DNA from 2 places in the Streptomyces corchorusii genome. Region 2 is predicted to be linked to the other one. Evidence: riboswitches for the same ligand, from Rfam matches in the RefSeq annotation. Region 2 holds a riboswitch; the other holds the start of a gene.
What was found. Region 2 has a riboswitch for ZMP and ZTP ahead of AQJ11_RS11320 (glycine hydroxymethyltransferase). Riboswitches for the same ligand answer to the same signal wherever they lie in the genome.
Positions count from the first base shown of each region.

Region 1: it holds a riboswitch for ZMP and ZTP, as region 2 does, so the genes downstream of both, AQJ11_RS09020 (bifunctional 5,10-methylenetetrahydrofolate dehydrogenase/5,10-methenyltetrahydrofolate cyclohydrolase) here and AQJ11_RS11320 (glycine hydroxymethyltransferase) in region 2, are expected to answer to the same signal.

Region 1 is NZ_KQ948353.1:398,699-407,372, reverse strand. Features, by position in the region: gene AQJ11_RS09025 (CU044_5270 family protein) at 1-791, shown strand, start outside; gene AQJ11_RS09020 (bifunctional 5,10-methylenetetrahydrofolate dehydrogenase/5,10-methenyltetrahydrofolate cyclohydrolase) at 1,100-1,948, opposite strand; ZMP/ZTP riboswitch at 1,975-2,055, opposite strand; gene AQJ11_RS09015 (nuclear transport factor 2 family protein) at 2,131-2,496, opposite strand; gene AQJ11_RS09010 (hypothetical protein) at 2,686-2,988, shown strand; gene AQJ11_RS09005 (S-(hydroxymethyl)mycothiol dehydrogenase) at 3,166-4,254, shown strand; gene AQJ11_RS09000 (MBL fold metallo-hydrolase) at 4,254-4,883, shown strand; gene AQJ11_RS08995 (SDR family oxidoreductase) at 5,020-5,934, shown strand; gene AQJ11_RS08990 (SDR family NAD(P)-dependent oxidoreductase) at 5,987-6,778, shown strand; gene AQJ11_RS08985 (L,D-transpeptidase family protein) at 7,243-7,938, shown strand; gene AQJ11_RS08980 (Gfo/Idh/MocA family protein) at 7,954-8,674, opposite strand, start outside.
Region 2 is NZ_KQ948354.1:285,654-294,327, forward strand. Features, by position in the region: gene AQJ11_RS11310 (2'-5' RNA ligase family protein) at 1-291, opposite strand, end outside; gene trpS (tryptophan--tRNA ligase) at 441-1,451, opposite strand; gene AQJ11_RS11320 (glycine hydroxymethyltransferase) at 1,551-3,005, opposite strand; ZMP/ZTP riboswitch at 3,040-3,128, opposite strand; gene rocD (ornithine--oxo-acid transaminase) at 3,232-4,440, shown strand; gene AQJ11_RS11330 (nuclear transport factor 2 family protein) at 4,457-4,918, opposite strand; gene AQJ11_RS11335 (TetR/AcrR family transcriptional regulator) at 5,049-5,630, shown strand; gene AQJ11_RS11340 (glutathionylspermidine synthase family protein) at 5,675-6,859, opposite strand; gene AQJ11_RS11345 (hypothetical protein) at 6,873-7,295, opposite strand; gene AQJ11_RS11350 (hypothetical protein) at 7,457-8,278, shown strand; gene pdxR (MocR-like pyridoxine biosynthesis transcription factor PdxR) at 8,364-8,674, opposite strand, start outside.

The DNA of each region.
Region 1 (8,674 bases), on a different contig from region 2:
TACTGGCGACCGCGTTCGCCGCGCTGGTCGGCGGGCCGAACACCCGGCCCGCCCTCGCCGCGCCCCGGCCGCTGACCGTCCGCGCCGACTCCACGCCCGTCCCGCTGACGCGGCTGGCCGAACTGGCCGCGACCGCCGCCGCCGACGGCTCGCCGCGCCTGCGCAAGGGCACGCACGTGCAGTCGTGGAGCCTGAGCATGACCGACGGCAAACCCCCCGTCACCCTGCCCGAGGAACGGGTGGTGCGCTGGCGCGCGGACGACAGCCACACCGAGCTGGTCGTGGCGACCGATCCGCGCCGTCCGGGCCGCCCGGTCCTCACCGACGAGGGCGGGGACCCCCGCGTGGTGGCCGACGGCCACGTCCTCAGACGGGCGACCTACCCGCCGAGCTGGAGCGACGCCCCGCCCGAGGCACCGCCGCCGCACACCCCGGCCGCCCTGCGCGCCTACCTCGCCGAGACCGTCCGTACCGACTCCCTGGACACCCCCCGGCTCCTCGACGCCGTCGGGGAACTGCTGGACCACTGGACGCTGGGCGCGCGGGAGTCCGCGGCACTGGTCGGGGTCCTCGCGGACGCCGAAGGACTGCGGGCCGTGGGACAGGTGACCGACCGCCTCGGCCGTCCCGGGCAGGCATACGTGTACGAGGGCGAGGGCGGTCGGCGGATGCTGATCCTCGACCCGCGCACCGGCACCGTCCTCGGCCTGGAGACCACCTTCACCAGCGACGCCCCCGAGTACGGCGTCAGGGCCGGGGACGTCATGGACTACAACGCCTGGATGCGCTGACCGCGAGGCCCGGCACCGACCGGCGAGGCGCGCTGCCGGGCGCCGCCGTCCGGGGTTGCCCGGCGGAGCCTGCCGGTGCCCCGTGCCGTGCGGCACCGACCCGCCCGCTCGGGGTTGCCCGGCGGCGTCTGGTGGTGCCCCGTGCCGAGCGGGGCGCTGATCAGCTCGCCCCGCGCTGCTCGGCGGCGTTGACGGTGCCCGGTGCCGTGCGGCACCGACCCGCCCGCCCGCGCTCATCGGCGCCGCCGGCCGGTGATCACCGCCACCCGGCACTGCCCCGCTGCCCACCGCCGAGCCCCGGCTGTCCGTTACACCCCCAGCTGCCGGGCGGCGGCCGTCACCGTTTGTTCCAGGAGCGTGGCGATCGTCATCGGGCCCACGCCGCCCGGTACCGGGGTGATCAGCGACGCCCGCTCCACGGCCGAGTCGAAGTCGACGTCGCCGACGTTCCCCGGGTTGTAGCCCGCGTCGACGACGACCGCGCCCGGCTTGATGTCCTGCCCGCGGATCAGCCGCGGCCGGCCGACCGCGGCCACGACGATGTCGGCCTCGCGGACCACGGCCGAGAGCTCACGGGTGCGCGAGTGGCAGTAGGTCACGGTCGCGTCCCGGGCGAGCAGCAGCATGCCCACCGGCTTGCCGAGGATCGCGCTGCGGCCGACCACCACGGCCCGCTTCCCGGCCGGGTCGACGCCGTACTCGTCGAGCAGCCGCAGGATGCCGCCCGGCGTGGCGGAGACGAAGCCCGGCAGCCCGAAGCTCATCGCGGCGAACGACGCGAAGGTGACACCGTCGACGTCCTTCTCCGGCGCGATCGCCTCGAACGCGGCCCGCTCGTCGATGTGGTCGCCCACCGGGTGCTGGAGCAGAATGCCGTGCACCCCCGGGTCGGCCGACAACTCCCGCAGCGTCGTGACGAGTTCGTCCGTGGTGGTGGTCGCGGGCAGGGCGACGTGCCGGGACTCGATACCGGCCTTGCGGCTGCGGTTCTGCTTCATGCGGACGTACGTCACGGACGCCGGGTCCTCGCCGACCAGGACGGTGGCCAGACACGGCGCGGTACCGGTGCGCTCGGTGAGAGCGGCGGCCTTCTTCGCGGTGTCCTCGACGATGCGGCGGGCGGGCGCGGTGCCGTCCATCAGACGGGCCTGGGTCATGCTGCACACTCCTGAGCTGGATCGACTCTCCTCGCCCAGGCGCGCGGCAACCGACGCGGACCGCTCCCCGGTGGTGCTCCACCTCAGCGCCAGTCACGGCCCGCGTACAGCGTAACCGAGAGTGCGTACGACCTCCGGAACCCGCTCGGCCTCCTTCCGCTCCCGCCGTACCCGGCCGGGGCCTACTCGTCCCACGCCTGGATGATCAGCTGATCGGCGATCTTGCCGTCCCGCAGGGTGACCATCGACTCGGCGAGGACCCGGGTGCCGTCCCCGTACTCGCAGGACTCGCAGTAGGCCGCGTGGTCGCCCTGGACGACGCACCGGTCCAGCCTGTGCGTCATGTCGCGGCTGTAGACGTCGTCCAGCAGTTCGGCGATCTGGCTCCGGCCGTGCAGGACCGTGGGATGGCTGGGCTGGTTGTTGCGGTCGACGATGCGGATCTCCGCGTCGTCCGCGTAGAGCGACAGAAGGTTGTTGCCGGTGTTGCCCTCGACGGCCCGGCGCAGTGTGTCGGTGTCGAAGGCGGACCCCGCAGCGGTACCCATGGTGACCTCCTTCAGGTGCCCGTGTGGTCCGGGTGCCCGTGCGGTCCGGCCAGGAGCGGGCCGCACGGGCCCACCTTCGAGACTCCTCCGCCCCGGCGACCCCGGCAAGCCCGGCCGAGCGCTCCACCTCACGGGTGAGCGCGGCCCGCCGCCCGTGTCCGCCCGGGGCCTGCCGCCGTTGCTGAAGGCATGATCTCAACACGACGTATCGCCGCCGCCGTCGGTCTGGCCGCCGGGATCGCCGGCCTCGCCGTACCCCAGGCGAACGCGGCCGGCACCGGCGCACCGCTCGTCGGGAAGCTCGGCGCGCTGAGCACGCTGGACACGCTCGCCGTCAGTGACATCCCGGCGGAGCAGCGGAGCCGGGTGCCACGGGTCACCGAGCAGTTGCAGGAGCTGAAGCACCTCCAGGAGCTGAACCAGCTCAACCAGGTGGAGCAGGTCCTCGCGCCCGCCGCGCCGCTGCTCGGTCTGGTCGGCGCCATCCACTGATCCCGCCCGCCGGCACGAGGGCCGTCCCGCCGGGGCGGCCCTCACCGCTGCCGCGACCGGCCGGGCGATGCCGCCCGAGTCCGGAAAGATCCACTAACCTCCTCGTGGTCCGCCGTCACTACCGATCGGTCGCGCGTAATGTCGGCGGCGAAGGCAAACGAAGGAAGGGGCCAGACCATGGCGCAGGAAGTCCGCGGCGTGATCGCACCGGGCAAGGACGAGGCGGTACGGGTCGAGACGATCGTGGTGCCGGACCCGGGGCCCGGCGAGGCCGTCGTACGCGTCCAGGCCTGCGGGGTCTGCCATACCGATCTGCACTACAAGCAGGGCGGCATCTCGGACGACTTCCCCTTCCTGCTCGGCCACGAGGCGGCCGGAGTCGTGGAGTCGGTCGGCGAGGGCGTCACCGACGTCGCCCCCGGTGATTTCGTCATCCTCAACTGGCGCGCGGTGTGCGGCCAGTGCCGGGCCTGTCTGCGCGGCCGGCCCTGGTACTGCTTCAACACCCACAACGCGCGGCAGAAGATGACCCTCGCCGCCACCGGCCAGGAGCTGTCCCCGGCCCTGGGGATCGGGGCCTTCGCCGAGAAGACGCTCGTCGCGGCCGGCCAGTGCACCAAGGTCGACCCGGCCGTCTCCCCGGCGGTCGCGGGCCTCCTCGGCTGCGGGGTGATGGCCGGCATCGGCGCCGCGATCAACACCGGGAACGTCGGCCGGGGCGACTCGGTCGCCGTCATCGGCTGCGGCGGTGTCGGCGACGCGGCGATCGCCGGGTCGAACCTGGCCGGCGCGGCGAAGATCATCGCGGTGGACATCGACGACCGCAAGCTGGAGAAGGCCCGCACGCTGGGCGCCACCCACACCGTCAACTCCCGGCAGACCGACCCGGTCGAGGCGATCCGCGAGCTGACCGGCGGCTTCGGCGCGGACGTCGTCATCGAGGCCGTCGGCCGCCCGGAGACCTACAAGCAGGCCTTCTACGCCCGCGACCTCGCCGGCACCGTCGTCCTCGTCGGCGTCCCCACCCCCGAGATGAAGCTGGAACTGCCCCTGCTGGACGTCTTCGGCCGCGGCGGCGCCCTGAAGTCCTCCTGGTACGGCGACTGCCTGCCCAGCCGGGACTTCCCCATGCTGATCGACCTCCATCTGCAAGGCCGCCTGCCGCTCGACGCGTTCGTCACCGAGACGATCCAACTGGACCAGGTGGAGCAGGCGTTCGAGCGGATGCACCACGGCGACGTGCTGCGTTCGGTGGTGGTGCTGTGATGACCGCGCGCATCGAACGCCTCGTCACCTCGGGCCAGTTCAGCCTCGACGGCGGCACCTGGGACGTGGAGAACAACGTGTGGATCGTCGGCGACGACCGCGAGGTGATCGTCATCGACGCCGCCCACGACGCCGAGGCCATCGCCCGCGCCGTCGGCGACCGGCGGCTGACCGCCATCGTGTGCACGCACGCCCACAACGACCACGTCAACGCGGCACCGGAACTCGCCGACCTCACCGGCGCGACGATCTGGCTGCACCCGGACGACCTGGTGCTGTGGCAGCAGACCCACCCGCACCGGGACCCCGACCGGCACCTCCTTGACGGCCAGGTCATCGAGGCCGCCGGCGCCGACCTCACCGTGCTGCACACCCCGGGGCACGCCCCCGGCGCCGTCTGCCTGTACGACCCGGGCCTCGGCACCGTGTTCACGGGCGACACCCTCTTCAAGGGCGGCCCCGGAGCCACCGGACGCTCCTACTCGCACTTCCCGACCATCATCGAATCCCTCCGCAACCGCCTCCTCACCCTCCCGCCGGAGACCAAGGTCCTCACCGGGCACGGGGACGGCACCACCATCGGCGAGGAGGCCCCCCACCTGGAGGAGTGGATCGCCCGCGGCCACTGAGCCCGACGGCCACTGAGCCCTGCGGCGACACACCGCGGAACTCCGCGCGAAAAGCCGACAGAAGATGTCCGGCTTCCCGGCGACAGTGGACGACGAAAGCAGTCGCACCGCAGTCGTACCGCACGGGAGGCCGGACATGTCAGGACCGCTGGAAGGCAAGGTGGCGCTGGTCGCCGGGGCGACCCGGGGCGCCGGACGGGGCATCGCCGTCGAACTCGGCGCGGCCGGCGCCACCGTCTACGTCACCGGCCGCAGCACCCGCGCCCGCCGCTCGGAGTACGACCGCCCCGAGACCATCGAGGACACCGCCGACCTCGTCACCGCGGCCGGCGGGCAGGGCATCGCCGTGGCCGCCGACCACCTCGACAAGTCCGCCGTACGGGACCTGGTGGACCGCGTCGCGGACGAGCGGGGCCGCCTCGACGTCCTCGTCAACGACATCTGGGGCGGCGAGAACCTCTTCGAGTGGGACACCCCCGTGTGGGAGCACGACCTCGACAACGGCCTGCGGCTGCTCCGCCTCGCGGTCGAGACCCACGCCGTCACCAGCCACTACGCCCTGCCGCTGCTGCTGCGGCACCCCGGCGGCCTGGTCGTGGAGGTCACCGACGGCACCACCGACTACAACCGCGACACCTACCGGGTGAACCTCTTCTACGACCTCGCCAAGACCTCCGTCCTGCGCATGGCCTTCGCCCTCGGCCACGAACTCGGCCCGCGCGGCGCCACCGCCGTCGCCCTCACCCCGGGCTGGATGCGCTCGGAGGTCATGCTCGACGCGTACGGCGTCCGGGAGGAGAACTGGCGGGACGCCCTGGCGCGCGAACCCCACTTCGCCATCTCCGAGACTCCCCGTTTCACCGGCCGGGCCGTCGCCGCCCTGGCCGCCGATCCCGACGTGGCCCGGTTCAACGGCCGGTCGCTCTCCAGCGGTGGCCTCGCCCGGGTGTACGGCTTCACCGACCTCGACGGCAGCCGGCCGGACGCCTGGCGGTACCTGGTCGAGGTGCAGGACGCGGGCAAACCGGCGGACGTCACCGGCTACCGGTGAAACCGGGCGCCGAACCGGTGAAAGGGCGCCCGGGGCGCCGTACCGTCGGCCCATGACTGATCCGACTCGCTTCGCAGGACACGGAGTTCTCGTCACGGGCGGCGCCCGCGGCATCGGTGCGGCCGTCGCCCGGCGGCTCGCCGAGGAGGGCGGCCGGGTGCTGGTCACCGACCGGGACCTGCCCGAGGCCGAAGAGACCGCCTCCGCCCTGCGCCGACAGGGCCTCGCCGCCGAGGCGTTCGCCTGTGACGTGGCCGACCGCGCCGCCGTCGAGGCGGCCGTCGTCCACGCCGTCGCCGCGTTCGGCTCGCTCGACGTGCTGGTCAACAGCGCCGCCCACTGCACTTCGGACGTACCCCTCTTCGAGGACGATCCCGACGAGGCCTGGGCGCGCGACCTCGACATCACGCTCACCGGCGCCTACCGCTGCTGCCGCGCCGCCCTGCCGCACCTCGCCGCCTCCGGCCGCGGGGCGATCGTCAGCGTCGGCTCCGTCAACGGTGTGCAGGACTTCGGCAACCACGGCTACAGCGCCGCCAAGGCCGGCCTCGGCTCGCTCACCCGCACCCTCGCCGGACACGCGGCGCCCCGGGGCGTGCGGGTCAACCTGGTGGTGCCGGGCACGGTCCGCACCTCGGCGTGGGAAGGGCGCGACGACGAACTCGACGCCGTCCGCCCCCTGTACCCGCTCGGCCGGGTCGGCGAGCCGGAGGACATCGCCGCCGCCGTCGCCTTCCTCGCCTCGCGCGACGCCGCCTGGATCACCGGGACCTCCCTCGTCGTCGACGGCGGGCTCACCGCCGTCAACACCGGCTTCCACGCGGCCGTCCGGCACACCTCCTGACCCCGAGGGCGGCGCGCTCCGGCCGGCGCCGTCGCCAGCGCGGTCACGTCGACGGCCTCCCGGTCACCGGGCAGGAGCGGCACCGGCCGCAGCCGGTCCCGGTCCGGGGCCAGCACCGACATCGCCTTCGTGACGCTGGAGCGCGGGCTGGTCGCGCCCGTCACGAACGCCCCGCTGTGCGCCTCGCTCAACCCGAACGGCTAGTGCACAGGTGCGGGTCGAAGGCGGAGGTCGGCCGGTCACCGGTGAGAGCGGGGTGCACGCGGCGCACCATGGACGGTCACCGCGCACCGCCCGAGGTGCCGTACGGCCGGAAGTTCACCGTTTCGTCACAGCCTGACCGGAACCACAACCATCTCCGGCCCGGCCGGGTCTAGTAGTCCGACATCGCGGGAATCGCGCTGGAGAGCACCGGGGAGGCCCGGTCGAACGAATCGGGCACAAGGGGAAGGGGAGAGACCGTCATGGGGGTCATACGCAGACGAGGTGTGGTCGCGCTGGGCGTCACGGGACTGGTGGCGCCGCTCGCGCTCGCGTTCACCGCGACGCCGGCCCAGGCCGCGAGCTGCACCACGCGGACCGGGCCGTACCAGAAGCAGGTGGAGAAGTTCCTGGGCCGGCCGGTCGACGGCAAGCAGTCCGCCACCGACTGCAAGGCGATCCAGGCCTTCCAGCGCAAGCACGGCATCACGCCCGACATCGGCTACGCCGGCCCCGTCACCTGGGGCGTGATGGACCTGATGAACAAGCAGAAGGCCGTCGGAAACAAGCCGAACAAGGACGGCAAGTGCCCGGTGAACAAGGGCCGCATCGCCTGTGTGAACCTCACGCTCCAGCTCAGCTGGATCCAGGACGGCAACCGGCTCGTCTACGGCCCGGTGCCGGTGCGCACCGGACGTGACGGCTACGAGACCCGCACCGGGCTGAAGAAGATCTACTGGCGGGACATCGACCACGTCTCCACCCTCTACAACGTGCCGATGCCCTACAGCCAGTTCTTCGACGGCGGCCAGGCCTTCCACTCGGTGGGGCTGAGCATGTGGAACCCGCCCGGCTCGCACGGCTGCGTCAACATGACCACCACGACCGCCAAGAAGTACTGGTCGCTGCTGAAGAACGGCGACGACGTCTTCGTCTACGGCCGCAAGCCGGGCACCTGAGCCCGCCGGGACAGATCACGCCTCCGGCGCGTCCCCGAAGTCGGGGATCTCCAGCCGGACACCGCCCTGCCGTGCCGATTCGTGCGCGATGACGCCCGGCAGGGTGTAGCGGGCGGCCACCCACGCGTTCACCGGCGGCAGCGTCCGCGTGGTGACGGCGGTGACGAAGTCGTCCACCAGGAAGTGGTGGCTGCCCTCGTGCCCGTTGTGCAGGTGGTCGAACTCCCGGGGCAGCCGTGACCGGTCGTGCACCGGCGCCGAGCCGGAGGTGAAGGCCGCGCGCAGTTCCGGCGCGATGTGCGCCAGCGACGGGTCGTCAGGGGCCAGGGTCGGCTTGGGCTCCAGCAGCTCGCTGATGTCCTCGACCCCCTTCTTGTCCTGCCACAGCGCCACCGTCGCCAGCTGTTCCATGCTGGCCTCCGTCCCGAAGAACCGGAACCGGGACTCGCGGATGTGCGAGGGGTAGCCGACCCGACGGAACTCGTTCGTACGGAACGATCCGCCGCCCGCCACCTCGAACAAGGCGGTCGCGTTGGACACGTCGTTGTCGAACTGGCTGACCGAGCGGTCGAAGACGCCGTCGCCGCGCTCGTCGCGCACCCCGATCGCGGACACGCTCACCGCGTGCGTCTGCCAGGCCCCCAGCACCCCGCCCACCGCGTGCGTCGGGTACAGCAGCGGGGGATAGCTGGCGGTCGCCTTCCAGTTCTCTCCGCCGCTGTACTGGTAGGCCTGG
Region 2 (8,674 bases):
GCACGCGTCGGCGCCCTCGACGACCCGCACGTAGACCACCGGCGACAGGGGCCGGAAGGTGCCGGTGCCGGACAGCCGCATCGGGAACGGCCGGCCCGCGGTGGCGACCTCGGAGAGGTGTGCGTCGATCGCCGGCAGGTCGGCCTCGTCCACCTCGGTCGGCGGCAGCAGCGTGACGTGCGTGGGGATCCCGTGAGCCGCGGCGTCGCCGAAGCCCGCGCGCCGCTCCTGGAGCAGGCTGCCGTGAGGCTCCGGGACCGCGATCGACACGCCGATCGTTACGGTCCCCACGTCGTCTCCTGTCGTCGCGTCTGTCGTCTTCTCGGCCGTCTCGTCCCGGCCGTCGGCTATCGACTGTACGGCCACGGATGTCCTTCGGGCAGGCGCGGCGGAAGTGATGTGCAGCGCTCTGCCCGCGCGGACCCGTGCGGTCGTACGCCTCAGTGCTTGGCCGGGAGGAAGCCCACGCGGTCGTACGCCTGCGCGAGGGTCTCGGCGGCGACGGCGCGGGCCTTCTCGGCGCCCTTGGCGAGGACCGCGTCCAGCGTCTCGGAGTCGTCCAGGTACTGCCGGGTGCGCTCGCGGAACGGCGTGACGAACTCGACCATGACGTCGGCGAGGTCCGTCTTGAGCGCGCCGTACATCTTGCCCTCGTACTCCTGCTCCAGCTCCGCGACGGTCTTGCCGGTGAGCGTGGAGTAGATGGTGAGGAGGTTGGAGACGCCCGGCTTGGTCTCGACGTCGTAGCGGATCACCGTGTCCGTGTCGGTGACGGCGCTCTTGACCTTCTTGGCCGTGGTCTTCGGCTCGTCGAGGAGGTTGATGAGGCCCTTCGGCGTGGACGCCGACTTGCTCATCTTGACCGACGGGTCCTGGAGGTCGTAGATCTTCGCCGTCTCCTTGAGGATGTACGGCTTCGGGATCGTGAAGGTGTCGCCGAAGCGGCCGTTGAAGCGCTCGGCGAGGTCGCGGGTCAGCTCGATGTGCTGGCGCTGGTCCTCGCCCACGGGCACCTCGCCCGCCTGGTACAGCAGGATGTCCGCGACCTGGAGGATCGGGTACGTGAAGAGGCCGACGGAGGCGCGGTCGGCGCCCTGCTTGGCGGACTTGTCCTTGAACTGGGTCATGCGGCTGGCCTCGCCGAAGCCGGTGAGGCAGTTCATGATCCAGGCGAGCTGGGCGTGCTCGGGGACGTGGCTCTGCACGAAGAGGGTGCAGCGGTCGGGGTCCAGTCCGGCGGCCAGCAGCTGGGCGGCGGCGAGCCGGGTGTTGGCGCGCAGCTCCTTCGGGTCCTGCGGGACCGTGATCGCGTGCAGGTCGACGACCATGTAGAACGCGTCGTGGGACTCCTGGAGGGCCACCCACTGGCGGACGGCGCCGAGGTAGTTGCCGAGGTGGAACGAGCCAGCCGTGGGCTGGATGCCGGAGAGCACGCGAGGTCGGTCAGCCATGCTTTTTATTGTCGCAGAGAGTTTGACGGGTTCGGTGCGTGGGGAACTGCGGGCCGCCTGTGGTGGCCCGCAGTCCCCCGTGCCTGTGCCGGGGGCGTTTCAGCCGAGGTCGACTTCCGGGTAGAGCGGGAAGCCCGCCACCAGGTCCGTGGCCCGCTGGGAGATCTCCTGGGAGACCTTCTCGTCCAGGACGTGGGCCGCCTTGGAGGGGGCGCCGGACTTGGTGGTGCCCGGCTCGGTGGTGCCGAGGACGCGGTCGATCAGGCCCGCCACCTCGTCCATCTCCGCCGTGCCGAGGCCGCGGGTGGTGAGCGCCGGGGTGCCGATGCGGATGCCGGAGGTGTACCAGGCGCCGTTCGGGTCGGCCGGGATGGCGTTGCGGTTGGTGACGATGCCGGAATCGAGCAGCGCGGCCTCGGCCTGGCGGCCGGTGAGGCCGTAGGAGGTGGCGACGTCGATCAGGCAGAGGTGGTTGTCGGTGCCGCCGGTGACGAGGGTGGCGCCGCGGCGCATCAGGCCCTCGGCCAGGGCGCGGGAGTTGTCCACGATGCGCTGGGCGTAGTCCTGGAAGGCGGGCTGCCGGGCCTCGGCCAGGGCCACGGCCTTGGCGGCCATGACGTGCGGGAGCGGGCCGCCGAGGACCATCGGGCAGCCGCGGTCCACCTGGTCCTTGAGGGAGTCGTCGCACAGGACCATGCCGCCGCGCGGGCCGCGCAGCGACTTGTGGGTGGTCGTGGTGACGATCTGGGCGTGCGGGACCGGGTCGAAGTCGCCGGTGAGGACCTTGCCCGCGACCAGGCCGGCGAAGTGCGCCATGTCGACCATGAGGGTGGCGCCGACCTCGTCGGCGATCTCGCGCATGATCCGGAAGTTCACCAGCCGGGGGTACGCGGAGTAGCCGGCGACGATGATCAGCGGCTTGAACTCGCGGGCCTGGGCGCGCAGGGCCTCGTAGTCGATGAGGCCGGTGGCCGGGTCGGTGCCGTAGGAGCGCTGGTCGAACATCTTGCCGGAGATGTTCGGGCGGAAGCCGTGGGTGAGGTGGCCGCCGGCGTCCAGGGACATGCCGAGCATGCGCTGGTTGCCGAAGGCCTGGCGGAGCTCGGCCCAGTCGGCCTCGGTCAGGTCGTTGACCTGGCGGGCGCCGGCCTTCTCCAGGAAGGGCGCCTCGACGCGGTCGGCGAGGACGGCCCAGAAGGCGACCAGGTTGGCGTCGATGCCGGAGTGCGGCTGGACGTAGGCGTGGCGGGCGCCGAAGAGTTCGCGGGCGTGCTCTGCAGCGAGGGCCTCGACGGTGTCGACGTTGCGGCAGCCGGCGTAGAAGCGGCGGCCGACGGTGCCCTCGGCATACTTGTCGCTGAACCAGTTGCCCATCGCGAGCAGGGTCGCCGGGGAGGCGTAGTTCTCCGAGGCGATCAGCTTGAGCATCTCGCGCTGGTCGGCGACCTCCTGGCCGATGGCGTCGGCGACGCGCGGCTCGACGGCGCGGATCACGTCGAGGGCGGCACGGAAGGCGGTCGACTCGGTGGAGAGGGAGGCGGAATTCTCGGGCATCGGGGGACCTCCGGACGGTGTGCGTACAGCGTTCACGTTCGGCCCAGGCGCACGGCACTCTTCCCGCTCGGGCCGCTCCCTGATGGTCCGTCCCATCCCAGCGCGCCAGTCACGGCCCGCTCGTCAGCCTACCGGGCGCGCCGCGCGGGGCAGGTCCCGCGTCCACCATGCGAGCGAGGATAAGAAGGAGGTCACCGTCGAGTCAGAGTCGTCTCCGGGAGAGGCCGTGACCGCTGCGCAAGACCTCATCGCCGCCGCCGACGCGCACTGCGCGCCCACCTACGACCCGCTGCCGGTGGTGATCGCCACGGGTGAGGGGGCGTGGCTGACCGACGTGGCGGGGCGGCGCTACCTGGATCTGCTGGCCGGTTACTCGGCGCTGAACTTCGGGCACGGCAACCGGCGGCTGGCCGAGGCGGCCCGGCGGCAGCTCGACCGGGTGACGCTGACCTCCCGCGCCTTCCACCACGACCGGTTCGCCGCGTTCTGCACGGAGCTCGCCGAGCTGTGCGGGATGGAGATGGTGCTGCCCATGAACACGGGCGCGGAGGCGGTGGAGAGCGCGGTGAAGACGGCCCGGAAGTGGGGGTACCGGGTGAAGGGGGTGCCCGGGGAGATGGCGAAGGTCGTCGTGGCGGGCGGCAACTTCCACGGCCGTACGACGACTCTCATCAGCTTCTCCACCGATCCGGAGGCGCGTGCGGACTTCGGGCCGTACACCCCGGGCTTCGAGATCGTGCCGTACGGGGACCTGACGGCGATGCGGTCGGCGCTGACGGAGAACACGGTGGCGGTGCTGCTGGAGCCGATCCAGGGCGAGTCGGGGGTGATCGTGCCGCCCGCCGGTTATCTGGCCGGGGTGCGCGAGCTGACCCGCGAGCGGAACGTCCTCTTCGTCGCCGACGAGATCCAGTCGGGCCTGGGGCGCACCGGGCGGACCTTCGCGTGCGAGCACGAGGGGGTGGTCCCGGACGTGTACGTGCTGGGCAAGGCGCTGGGCGGCGGGATCCTGCCGGTGTCGGCCGTGGTGTCGAGCGCGGCGGTGCTCGGGGTGTACCGGCCGGGCGAGCACGGGTCGACGTTCGGCGGGAACCCGCTGGCCTGCGCGGTGGCGCTGGAGGTGATCGCGATGTTGCGGACCGGTGAGTACCAGGAGCGGGCGGCGCGGCTGGGCGAGCGGCTGCACGGACGGCTGGGCGGGCTGCTGGGCACGGGCCGGGTGACGGCGGTACGGGGCCGGGGGCTGTGGGCCGGGGTGGACGTCTCCCCGGCGGTGGGCACCGGGCGGGAGGTCTCCGAGCGGCTGCTGGCCCGTGGGGTCCTGGCCAAGGACACCCACGGGTCGACCGTCCGGATCGCGCCGCCGCTGGTGATCGGGGAGGACGACCTGGACTGGGGGGTGGAGCAGCTCCGGGCGGTGCTGACCGGGGCGTGATGGGGGCGGGGCCCGGTCAGTGGAGGGGGAAGTCGGCGCCGTGCTCGTCGGCGGGCCGGGGCCCGAAGATGCGCCGGTCGGACTCCTCGATGGCCACGTCGTTGATGCTGGCCTCGCGGCGGAGCATCAGGCCGTGCTCGTCGAACTCCCACAGCTCGTTGCCGTAGGAGCGCCACCACTGGCCGTCGGCGTCGTGGCACTCGTACTGGAAGCGGACGGCGATGCGGTTCTCGTGGAAGCTCCACAGGCCCTTGCGCAGCGCGTAGTCCCGCTCGCGCTCCCACTTCTCGGTCAGGAAGGCGACGATCTCCTCGCGGCCGGTGACGAACTGGTCCCGGTTCCGCCAGACGGAGTCCGGGGTGTAGGCGAGGGCCACCCGGTGGGGGTCGCGGGTGTTCCAGGCGTCCTCAGCCGCCTGCACCTTCCGGCGGGCGGTCTCCAGGGTGAACGGCGGGTAGGGCGGGCGGTCTTCGGGCACGGCGGCCTCCTCGGGTCGGGGCGAGGCGGGGAACGGCGTCGGGACCACGTCGGGACGGAGTCGAGAACGAGCGTTCTCCATCGATGGCGCTACGATAGAGAACGCTCGTTCTCAACGTCAAGGAGCCCCGATGCCCGCCGCCGCCACCGAGGAACAGAACCGCCTGGACCGCGCAGCGCTCCTGGACGCGGCGGAGGCGCTCTTCTACGCGCACGGCATCCAGGCCGTCGGCATGGACCGGGTCCGCGAGGCCTCCGGTCTGCCCCTGAAGCGCATCTACCGGCTCTTCGCGACCAAGGAGGACCTGGTCGTCGCCATGCTCAGGCACCGCGACCGGCGCTGGCGCGCGAACCTCGCCGCCCACGTGGAGAGCGTCCAGGACCCCCGCGCACGGGTGCTCGCGGTCTTCGACTGGCTCGCCGCGTGGTTCGCCGAACCCGGCTTCCGCGGCTGCGCCTGGATCAACGCCCACGGCGAGCTCGGCTCGTCGTCGGAGCCGGTGCTGGCGGAGGTCCGCGCCCACAAGCGCGCCTTCCACGACCAGCTGGCGACCTGGGTCCGCGCCACCGGCGCACCGGTGGCCGAACCGGTCTTCCTGCTCGCCGAGGGAGCCATCGTCACCGCGGCCATCACCGGCGACCCGGCCCCGGCGGGGCACGCACGGGCGGCGGTGGAGGCGCTGCTCGGGGGCGCCGCGGTGACGGCCGGCTGAGGTCTTTCGTTTGGATCAGCCCGGCATGATCCAAACGAGAGGCCCTAGAGGATCACGTGGGGCAGGAAGCGGGCGTACTCGTCGGTGATCAGGCCGGTGGACTCGCGGAGGCCGAGGCCCGCGGGTTCGTCCTGGACCACCCAGGCGCCCAGGACCACGTGGTTGCCGTCGAAGGCGGGCAGGGGCGCCAACTGCTGGTAGCAGCAGGGCTCGTCGCGCGGGACGCCCGGCGATCCCGGCTCGTGGATCGTGACGCCCTCGCCCTCGCGGCCGAGGAGGGGCTTGGCCACGTAGCCGGCCGTGCCGGTCAGCTCGCGGGGGCCGTCCAGGTAGGCGGGCAGGAGGTTCGGGTGGCCGGGGTACAGCTCCCACAGGATCGCCAGGAGGGCCTTGTTGCTCAGGAGCATCTTCCAGGCCGGTTCGATCCACAGGGTGCTGCCGGTGCCGCCGCCGTTGTCCAGGGTGTCCAGGACGTGTCCGCCGAAGGCGTCGGTGGTGAGCCACTCCCAGGGGTAGAGCTTGAAGATGCCGCGGATGAAGCGGAGCCGGTTGTCGACGAAGCGGCCGGAGAGGGCGTCCCAGCCGATCTCCTCCATGGCCAGCCAGTCGGTGGTGAGGCCGGCCTGCTCGGCGGTCTCCTTCAGGTAGGCGACCGTCATCAGGTCCTCGCCGAGTTCGTCGGCCGAGGAGTGCGCGAAGTGCAGCGGGCCGCCCGGGGGCAGCAGCGCCGACTGGGCGCGCCAGGCTTCGACCAGGCGTTCGTGCAGGGAGTTCCACTGGTCCGCGCCGGGGAAACGGTCCTCCATCCAGAACCACTGCGGGGAGGCGGCCTCCACCAGCGAGGTCGGGGTGTCGGCGTTGTACTCCAGCAGCTTCGCCGGTCCCGTGCCGTCGTAGCGCAGGTCGAAACGGCCGTAGACGGAGGGCAGTTCGGCGCGGCGGTGCCAGGCCTCGGTGACCGCGGCGGCCACCCGCGGGTCCGTGATGCCGAGGTCCGCGAGGCGGTTCTCGGACACGATGTGCCCGGCGGCGGCCAGGCACATGCGGTGGAGTTCCTCGACGGTCTCCTCCAGCGCCTCCACCTCCTCCAGGGTGAAGACGTAGTAGGCGCTCTCGTCCCAGTAGGGGCGCAGCGAGCCGTCGGGGTGGCGGGTGAGCGGGTAGACCAGGCCCTGCGCCTCCACGGTCTGCTGCCAGCCGGGGCGGGGGGTGGTGGTACGGCGTTCCATGTGCCTGTTCCGGTCAGCCGCCGGAGCTGCCCTTGCCGCCGCCGAAGCCGCCGCGGTGGACTCCGCCGCTTCCGCTGTGGTGGTCGTCGTCATCGTCGGACGAACCGCTGCCCGAGCCCTTGCCGGGCTTGGTGAAGGAGCCGCCGTCGACCCAGCCGTTCTTCTCGTCGCCCTCGTAGTACCAGGCGGCGTCGGCCTTCTTCTTGACGGTCGTCTTCCTGCCCGGCGTCTTCTTGCCCGTCGTCTTCCCGGACGCGCCGGTGGTCTTGCAGTTCTTGTCCGAGACGACCTTGTACCCCTTGGCGAGGTCGTAGCTGTCCCGGTCGACGCAGCGCTTGTCCGGTTCGGACGAGCAGGCGGTGAGCGCGGCGGCCAGCAGGCCCACGCCGCCGAGGACGACCGTGCCGGAGCGCAGTGGTCGGCGTGTGCGGTCCATGGTGGTGTCTCCCCCGTCGGATTCGGATGTCGTGACCGGCTGGATCCAGTCGCCCGGATCCAGCCGCCGTGTTCGGCGGCCAGCCTAGAGATCGGTGTGAGTATTCCCCCCGGCGGGTCCTTCATCTACCGCTCGCCTAGAGTCACTTCGTGCTGTTTGGAATGGTGTGCGCCCTTGGCGCGGCGGTCTGCTTCGGTACGGCGACGGTGTTGCAGGCGGTGGCCGCGCGAACGGCGGGCGCCGAGGGGGGTGGCGGCGGGGACGCGGCGCTGCTGCTGCGGGCGCTGCGGCAGTGGCGGTATCTCGCCGGTCTCGCGCTGGACGGGCTGGGCTTCCTGCTCCAGATCGCGGCCCTGCGCTCGGTGCCGATCTACGCGGTGGGCGCGGCGCTGGCGGCGAGCCTCGCGGTCACGGCGGTGGTGGCGGCGCGGCTGCTGCGGGTCCGGCTGAGCGGGGTGGAGTGGGCCGCCGTGGGGGTGGTGTGCGCGGGGCTCGCCCTGCTGGGGCTGGCCTCGGGCACCGAGGGCGACCGGGGCGGGCCGCACTGGCTGCGGTACGCGATGGTCGCCGCGGCGGTGGGCGTGCTGCTGCTCGGCGGGGTCGGCGGGCGCCTGTCCGGCCGGACCCGGGCGCTGCTGCTGGGGCTCGGCGCCGGGTTCGGGTTCGGGGTGGTGGAGGTCGCGGTACGGCTGATCGACTCGCTGCGGGTGGGGGATCTGCTGGGCAACCCGGCCGCCTACGCGCTGCTGCTCGGTGGCGGTGCCGCGTTCCTGCTGCTCACCTCGGCCCTCCAGCGGGGATCGGTGACGACCGCGACGGCCGGGATGGTGCTCGGCGAGACGATCGGGCCGGCCGCGGTGGGGGTGGTCTGGCTCGGGGACCGGACGCGCGAGGGGCTGGGGTGGCTCGCGGCGCTGGGGTTCGCGGTGGCCGTGGCGGGGGCGTTGGCGCTGGCGCGGTTCGGGGAGGCGCCGGTGGAGTAGGTCCGTCGCGGGCCCGTCCCGCGCGTGCGGGTCGTGTGCGGCTGGTCGCGCGGTTCCCGGCGCCCCCGCTACCGCCCCACCTTCCTCACGGCAGCACCCGGCACAGCGCCTCCAGCGCCCCCGTCCACGCGCTGTCCGGTGGGGTGCCGTAGCCGACGACCAGGGCGTCCACCGGGTCGGTGACGGCCTGGGGGTGGCGGTGGTAGGAGAGGCCGTGCAGGGCCAGGCCCTGCCATGCCGCCGCCTGGACCACCGACTCCTCCGTACCGGGCGGGAGCCGCAGGACCGCGTGCAGGCCGGCCGCGATCCCCGTGACCTCCACCTCCGGTGCCCGCTCGGCGACGGCGGTGGCGAGGGCGTCGCGGCGGCGCCGGTAGCGCAGGCGGGAGGAGCGGA